2 linked regions of the Asticcacaulis excentricus CB 48 genome follow. The main gene of each other region encodes a partner of the protein of the gene in region 2 in a complex. Links are inferred from orthologs where the notes say so. Each region holds a gene or a part of one and is shown on either strand. Other genes may lie near its edges.

Evidence for each region.
Region 1: the proteins of uvrB (region 2) and ASTEX_RS08700 are in contact, whole or in part, in a crystal structure (PDB 7EGT), measured with the Thermus thermophilus proteins. The link is inferred for Asticcacaulis excentricus CB 48 from one-to-one orthologs. Residues at the interface, in WP_096411307.1 of Thermus thermophilus: Glu23, Leu25, Arg26, Asp27, Gly28, Glu29, Arg30, Phe31, Arg55, Glu326, Asp327, Phe328, Glu379, Ser382, Gln383, His398, Gly400, Arg401; in WP_096412145.1 of Thermus thermophilus: His654, Arg656, Phe657, Gln666, Asp668, Glu669, Lys680, Arg681, Leu682, Ser683, Lys685, Tyr686, Ala687.

What each region holds. Positions count from the first base shown.
Region 1 is NC_014816.1:1,888,779-1,892,377, reverse strand. The notes cover bases 475-3,485. They hold ASTEX_RS08700 (ATP-dependent helicase), read left to right. Parts: upstream 475-826; coding sequence 827-3,145; downstream 3,146-3,485. Other genes in these bases: ASTEX_RS08695 (peptidylprolyl isomerase), read left to right, coding at 3,145-3,485; ASTEX_RS08705 (ribbon-helix-helix domain-containing protein), read left to right, coding at 495-743. In the rest of the region: ASTEX_RS08710 (DUF4169 family protein), read left to right, coding at 107-304; more of ASTEX_RS08695, read left to right, coding at 3,486-3,599. UniProt on the Escherichia coli protein: A helicase with DNA-dependent ATPase activity. Unwinds DNA duplexes with 3'-5' polarity. Translocates on single-stranded DNA with 3'-5' polarity. Initiates unwinding more efficiently from a nicked substrate than double-stranded DNA.
Region 2 is NC_014816.1:712,200-716,023, reverse strand. What follows is about bases 484-3,424. They hold uvrB (excinuclease ABC subunit UvrB), read right to left. Parts: upstream 3,070-3,424; coding sequence 898-3,069; downstream 484-897. Other genes in these bases: ASTEX_RS20800 (hypothetical protein), read right to left, coding at 484-668. Outside these bases: ASTEX_RS03330 (DUF3617 domain-containing protein), read right to left, coding at 1-154; more of ASTEX_RS20800, read right to left, coding at 264-483; ASTEX_RS20795 (cell wall hydrolase), read left to right, coding at 3,721-3,824. UniProt on the Escherichia coli protein: The UvrABC repair system catalyzes the recognition and processing of DNA lesions. A damage recognition complex composed of 2 UvrA and 2 UvrB subunits scans DNA for abnormalities.

The sequences.
Region 1 (3,599 bases), 1.2 Mb from region 2 along the record:
TTTTATTTGCAACGACAGCGTTGTATAATGAACGATTGTTGACGCTGCGTTTAAAAAATGCATCGGTCTGGAGTTTGCGGTCCAGAGTAAGACCTGAGTTAAATTCATGAGTGACGTGATCAATCTGAACAAGGCACGCAAGACGCGGCAGCGCGAGCGCGACAAGGCGCAGGCCGCTCAGAACCGGGTCACTTTCGGGCTGCCCGGTCATGTGCGCCGTGCGGCGCGTGAGGACGAGGCGCGTCGCCTGCGGCTGTTTGACGGACAGAAACGTAAGGATGTGGATAATTCCGAAAACAGTTGACGTTTTTATGTAAGATGACAAGAGTTTACATGGTATTTTCACGACCAAGGATGTAGCGGTTTAATATTACCACAATAATAAACCAGAATTGTTGGGTTTATACCGATGTCGTCCATTGAATTCACAAAGAGTGCAGCGTCGCCGGGGGCGTGTTGATGCTGCAAAGCGTTGCCTGGACAGGAGGGACACTATGCCGGGTTTAAGAAAGAGATCGGTTAATCTTGCCGGACACGCGACTTCTGTTGCGTTGGAGCCGGAGTTCTGGGTGGTGCTGGAGACGATGGCCAAAGAGCGCCGAATCAGTCTGGCGGCGCTGATCGCCGAGCTGGATACGAAGCGCGGCGAAAGCCTGCTCGCCTCCTTCTGCCGTCTGTCGGCCCTAGCCTTCGTGCAGCAGAAGGCAGGCGGCAGCAAGAAACGCAAGCCGGAGGGCGTCTGAGGGGCGGGGCGGGGCTGTGCATAAGCTTTGAAGTGTGATGTTTCCGTTTGGTTCCGTCCGGCGAACGGGCTAGACTGGGCGGCATGAACGAAGACGTTTCCATCCCTATCAGTCAGCGGGCCTCGGTCAACGGGGCCTCCTTCAGCAGCGATTTTTTCAAAGGTCTCAATCCTGAACAGGCCGACGCCGTGCGTTCGACCGAGGGGCCGGTGCTCGTTCTGGCCGGAGCAGGTACGGGCAAGACGCGCGTTTTGACCACGCGCATCGCTCACATACTGGCGCAGGGGCTGGCCAGGCCGTGGGAAATCCTATGCGTTACCTTCACTAACAAGGCGGCACGCGAGATGCGCGAGCGCACGACGCGGCTGGTGGGGCCATCGGCGGAAGGTTTGTCTAATCTCGGCACCTTCCACTCGATTGCTGCGCAGATGCTGCGCCGTCATGCCGAGCTGGTGGGGCTGAAGTCGAGCTTCAACATCATTGACGACGACGATCAGACCCGCCTTCTCAAGCAGATCATGGAGGCGCGGCGCATCGACACAAAGCGGTTCCCGCCCAAGCTGATGGCTCATTTTGTTGACCAATGGAAAAACAAAGGGCTGACGCCGGACAAGGTGGCGAAGATGTCCGCCGACGAAGGCGCACAGTTCGCCTTCAACAAGGGGCCGGAACTCTACGCCGAATATCAGGAACGCCTGCGGGTATTGAACGCCTGCGATTTTGGCGACCTTTTGCTGCACACGCTGAAAATCTTCAGCGAGCATACGGACATCCTCGAACACTATCACCGCCGCTTCAAGTACGTGCTGGTGGACGAGTATCAGGACACCAATATCGCGCAGTATCTGTGGCTGCGAATTCTCACCAATGCCAATCGTAACCTCTGCTGCGTGGGGGATGATGATCAGTCTATATACGGCTGGCGCGGGGCTGAGGTCGATAACATCCTCAAGTTCGAACGCGACTATCCGGGCGCCAAGGTGATCCGGCTGGAGCGCAACTACCGCTCGACCCAGCATATCCTGTCGGCTGCGTCGGGCCTGATCCGCGCCAATAGCGCGCGTCTGGGCAAGACCCTGTTCACCGATCAGCAGGGGGGCGAAAAGGTACGTGTGCAGGGCCTGTGGGACGGTGCCGCGGAGGCGCAGGGCGTCGCTGAGGATATCGAGCGCCTAAAAAGGGAGGGCCGTGCCTATTCGGACATGGCTGTTCTGGTACGCGCCTCGTTCCAAATGCGAGCTTTTGAAGAACGCTTTTTGATGCTGCAAATTCCCTATGTCGTGGTGGGCGGCCCGCGCTTCTTTGAGCGGGCGGAAATCCGCGACGCCATCGCCTATCTGCGCCTGATCCAGTCGGAAGACGATGATCTGGCCTTTGAGCGCATTGTCAATGTGCCCAAGCGCGGCATAGGTGACGCCACGGTGCAGAAGCTGTTGATGCAGGCGCGGCTGGCCGGGCAAAGCGTTATGGCCGCGGTGCGCGATCTGGTGCAGACCGATGAACTGCCTGCGCGGGCCAAAACGCCGCTGATCGGCTTCCTGCGCGATTACGACCGCTGGGTTGCGGCGCTGAAAAGCACATCGCACGACGCCCTGCTGGATATGGTACTTACTGAAAGCGGTTATTACGACATGCAGCGCGCTGACAAGACGTCGGGCGGGACGCGCATCGACAACCTCAAGGAAATGATGAACGCCATGCAGGACTTCGAAAATCTCGAAGCCTATCTGGAGCATGTGTCGCTGGTCATGGATCTGGAGCGTGACAATGGCGAAAACAGCGTGCGTATCTCGACCCTGCACGCCGCCAAGGGGCTGGAGTTCCCGGTGGTCTTCCTGCCGGGTTGGGAAGAGGGCGTTTTTCCGTCGCAGCGTTCGATGGACGAAAACGGCCTGAAAGGGCTGGAAGAGGAGCGGAGGCTGGCCTATGTCGGGCTGACGCGGGCGCGTGAGATTGCTCGGGTCAGTTTTGTCGCCAATCGCCAGGTTTTTGGCCGCTGGACCAGCCAGATTCCGTCGCGTTTTATCGACGAAATGCCCATCGACCACGTCGAGGCGACATCGCAGACCGGCTATAATCAGGCCGGCTGGCAGTCGCAAGAAAGCCGCTGGGACCGTGCGGGTTATCAGCCTAACCACACGAAGAGCGAAGCGAAAGCCGAGGGCCGCTTCAGCGAGCGACTGTCCGGCGTCGATATGAGTCGGCTCGAGAAAAAACCGCAACCGCACCGCCAACCTGTCGCCAAGCCGCAACCCTCCAAGGGCCTTACTGTTGGCGCCCGCGTCTTCCACAGCAAGTTCGGCTATGGCCATGTGGTCGAAACCGAGGGCAACAAGCTGGTGGTCAATTTCGACATCTCGGGTGAGAAGAAGGTCATCGACAGCTTCGTGGAGAAGGCGTGATGAAAGCTTGGGGGGCGGGAGTCATTGCGGTATTGGCGTTGCTGGCGACGACAGCGGTCGCGCAGGACTGGACGCCGCTTGATGCCGACAATACGCTGATCCTGGAGACGACGCAGGGGCGGGTGATCATCGCCCTTAGCCCGCAAATGGCGCCGCAGGGTGTGGCGCGCATCAAACAGTTGACGCGGCAGGGGTTTTATAACGGCCTGCTGTTTCATCGCGTGATCGATCATTTTGTGGCTCAGACCGGCAATCCTGACAACAAGGACGGTGGTCGCAGCGCCCTGCCGGACCTACCGTTGGAGGCAGTGTTCAGGCTGAGCGACTCGGTGCCGCACACAGTGGTGGCGCAACCGGACGGGGCAACGACCGGCTTTATGGGTGCCGTGCCCTATGTGGCGATGACCGACCGGCATATACCGCCCGCCAGCGATGGGAGCCTTGCTGTGCGAGC
Region 2 (3,824 bases):
GCGGCTCCTGCGGTTTGGCCGGGGGTGCGGCCACAGAAGCCGAGGCTGGTGTGGGCTCAGGCGCGGGGGGCTGTTCTTTTTTGCCACAGCCAGACATCAGCCCGACAACGGCAAGCCAAGAGAGAACCACACCTGACTTTACATACGCCGCCATGTCCTGTGCATCCCTGTCCCGAAATGGAAGTCACAGATGTAAGCGTAAAACCCCAGACAGGCGAGTCGAATTATGAACCTTATTGCCGCAGGACCTGCAAAATACAGGTTCAAAGGCTCTTTTTGGCGACGATGCGTAGCGTTTGCAGCGTGCGCGGCAGTTCGTCAGCCAAACGGCGGCTAAGTTCACGTGCACCCACCGGATAGGCCTCGCCACCTTCGGCGATTTCATGCGCCATCTTGGCCGTCGCATCGATCAGGATTTCCAGCTCGGAAATCTGTTCACGTGCCAGCGACTTGGCCTCTTCCTGAAGGCGACGCACGCGCTGGGTGCGGCTTTCGCGCGCCGAAATCGTCGCATCGACCAGCGATTGCAGGCTGTTCGTATTGTTTAGCGGTACAGGCACGACATTAATGACCTCATGAGCGGGCTCGCCCATGCCCCCCATCATCTCGGCTTCGATCACGCCCCCCTTCGCCGAGGGTGGCACCACATTCAATCTGGTTCTACGCATATCACACCCCAACCTCTTCTCTATGCGCCCCGGATGTCGTTACACAGCCAAATTGAAACGTGACGGGGACCCAACCAAGAGTTATGCACAGGCCGGACCACAGAGTGAGGCATTTCGTCGCGAAAATCCAGCCGGTTTCGTTTCAAACTGGCACATTTTCGTAACAGGGGCGTGACACACAATCCTCAGTACAGGATTGAGACGCTTCAGAAGCGATCTGGCAATAAACTTATGTCGCAGGGTCCCCAATCATGTCCTTGGCGAACTCCAGATCGAGCAGCTTAAGACGCTTGATTTCGTCGCGCATGCGAGCCGCTTCTTCGAACTCCAGATTGCCCGCCGCCTCGCGCATGCGCGTCTCCAGGTCCTTGAGCGTCGCCTGAAAATTGGAACCCAGGAAGGGTTTGGAGTCCTTTGCCGCCACGCCCACTGGCACCTGTACCCTGTCAGCCTTTTCGTAAGGACTATCCAGAATATCGGAAATACCGCGCTTAACGCTTTCCGGCGTGATGCCGTGTTCGGCATTGTAGGCCATCTGCTTTTCACGGCGGCGGCTGGTTTCGGCCAGCGCCCGTTCCATCGACCCCGTCATCTTGTCAGCATAAAGAATGACACGGCCTTCGACGTTACGCGCCGCCCGCCCGATGGTCTGAATGAGCGAGGTCTCCGAGCGCAGGAAGCCCTCTTTGTCGGCATCGAGTATGGCCACAAAGCCACATTCGGGGATGTCGAGGCCTTCGCGCAGCAGGTTGATCCCAACTAGGACATCAAACGCGCCAAGGCGCAGGTCGCGGATAATTTCGATACGCTCAAGCGTGTCGATATCAGAGTGCATGTAACGCACGCGGATACCCTGTTCGTGCATATATTCGGTCAGGTTTTCCGCCATCTTCTTGGTCAGCACCGTGACCAAAGAGCGATAACCGTTCTTCGCGACTTCGCGCACCTCAGCAATCACGTCATCGACCTGATTGGCACCACCGGTCGAAACAGGGCGGATTTCGACCGGCGGGTCGATCAGGCCGGTCGGGCGGATTACCTGTTCGGTAAACACGCCGCCCGTTTGTTCCATCTCCCAATTGCCCGGCGTGGCCGAAACGTGGACGGTCTGAGGCCGCATTGCCTCCCACTCCTCAAACTTGAGCGGGCGGTTATCCATACAAGACGGCAGGCGGAAGCCATATTCAGCCAGAACAGACTTTCGTGCAAAGTCTCCGCGATACATGCCGCCGATCTGCGGCACGGTGACGTGGCTTTCATCGACAAACAGCAAAGCATTTTCCGGCAGGTATTCAAAGAAGGTTGGCGGCGGCTCACCCGGTGCCCGTCCGGTCAGATAGCGCGAATAGTTTTCGATACCCGCACAGGCCCCTGTGGCTTCCATCATCTCAAGGTCAAAAGTGGTCCGCTGCTCAAGGCGTTGCGCCTCTAGCAGTTTACCCTCGGCATGAAGCTGATCCAGCCGCAGTTTCAGTTCCGCCTTGATGCGGTCGATCGCCTGACGTAGCGTCGGGCGCGGCGTCACATAGTGGCTGGCGGCATAGACTTTGAGGTCTTTTAGGTCCGCTGTCTTCTTGCCGGTCAGCGGGTCGAACTCCGTCAAGGCCTCTATCTCATCCCCAAACAAGGACACCCGCCAAGCGCGGTCTTCGTAGTGGGCCGGGAAGATTTCGATGACGTCACCGCGGCGGCGGAAAGTCCCTCGCTCAAAGGCCGCGTCATTGCGTTTGTATTGCAGCGCCACCAGATCTGCGCGTAACTGCGCCTCGTCGATGGTCTGCCCCACTTTCAGTTCAAAGGTCATCGCCGTATAGGTTTCGACCGAACCGATACCGTAGATGCACGACACCGACGCCACCACGATTACGTCATCGCGCTCAAGGATGGCGCGCGTCGCTGCGTGGCGCATACGGTCGATCTGTTCGTTGATCGACGAGTCCTTCTCTATATAAGTATCCGTACGCGGCACGTAGGCTTCGGGTTGGTAGTAGTCGTAGTAGGAGACAAAATACTCAACCGCGTTTTCCGGAAAGAAGGCCTTGAACTCACTATAAAGCTGCGCCGCCAGCGTCTTGTTATGCGCCAGAATCAACGCCGGTCGCTGCGTCTGCTCGATCACCTTGGCCATGGTGAAGGTCTTGCCCGACCCGGTGACGCCGAGAAGCACCTGGTCACGCTCTGCTGCATTTGCCCCTTCGACCAGCTCCGCAATGGCCGCTGGCTGGTCCCCAGCCGGTTCATAGGCCGAATGCAGCACGAAACGCCGCCCGCCCTCCGACTTTTGCGGCCGGTCGGGGCGGTGCGGCGACCACAGAGCGGGCGGGAAGTCCTGCGCGCCGACATCGGCGGCGTGACAGCGAACATCTTCGAAAATGAGGCGAGCGAGATGAGAACGGTTCATGAACACAGCATAGCGTCCTGCGAAAAAATGAAAAGGGGCGACCCGCGGCTTTTGCGCGCCACGGCCGGATTGGCTGTTTGGCGCGCTTCAAGTTTTCGTGACACCCTACCTGAGGCGGATTCATTCGGGATTCCAGTGCCTTGAAACCACCAATTTAAGATAACGCCGTTCTATACATGTCAGCATTTCAGTTTCACTTTTGCGTAACGTCAGTAACCTTCGTTAAATTGTAATTATCGCAAAACCGAAAGGCACATTCATGAATATCGTAAGAAAATAGCGGTCAAGCTTATCTCTTCAATACTTCATAAAATAAAAAGTCATTGCGGGGCACATCTTGATAAAAAATAGGCATTGCGTGAGAAATTTTCTCACATGCTCCCCCTCTGAACTGATGCTCTTTTTAGGCGATTGGCGCGTAAACACATTTTTGCCACATTTCTGGCTATAAGACGGGCCGTCGACGGACACCAGCTTAGGTGCTTCGTCGGCTCCGGCGCCCCCGGAAGGCTGCGTTTTCGTCTCGTGAAACGGCCTGATGCATTCTATAGAATGTATGGTGGGGTTGCCCTCTGTCAGGGAGCGCGGTGCGCTCTCGTTACTGAGGACAAGACACCTTTGGGTCTGAACCTGTCTCTTACGCGCCGTCAGATGCGCCTGTTGACCGCCGCGGGCGGCTCCAGCCTCATGCTGACAGCTGCATTCGGCTCCGCCTGGTTAGGCGGTAAGCTGACGCGCGACGCGCAAATCCGCGA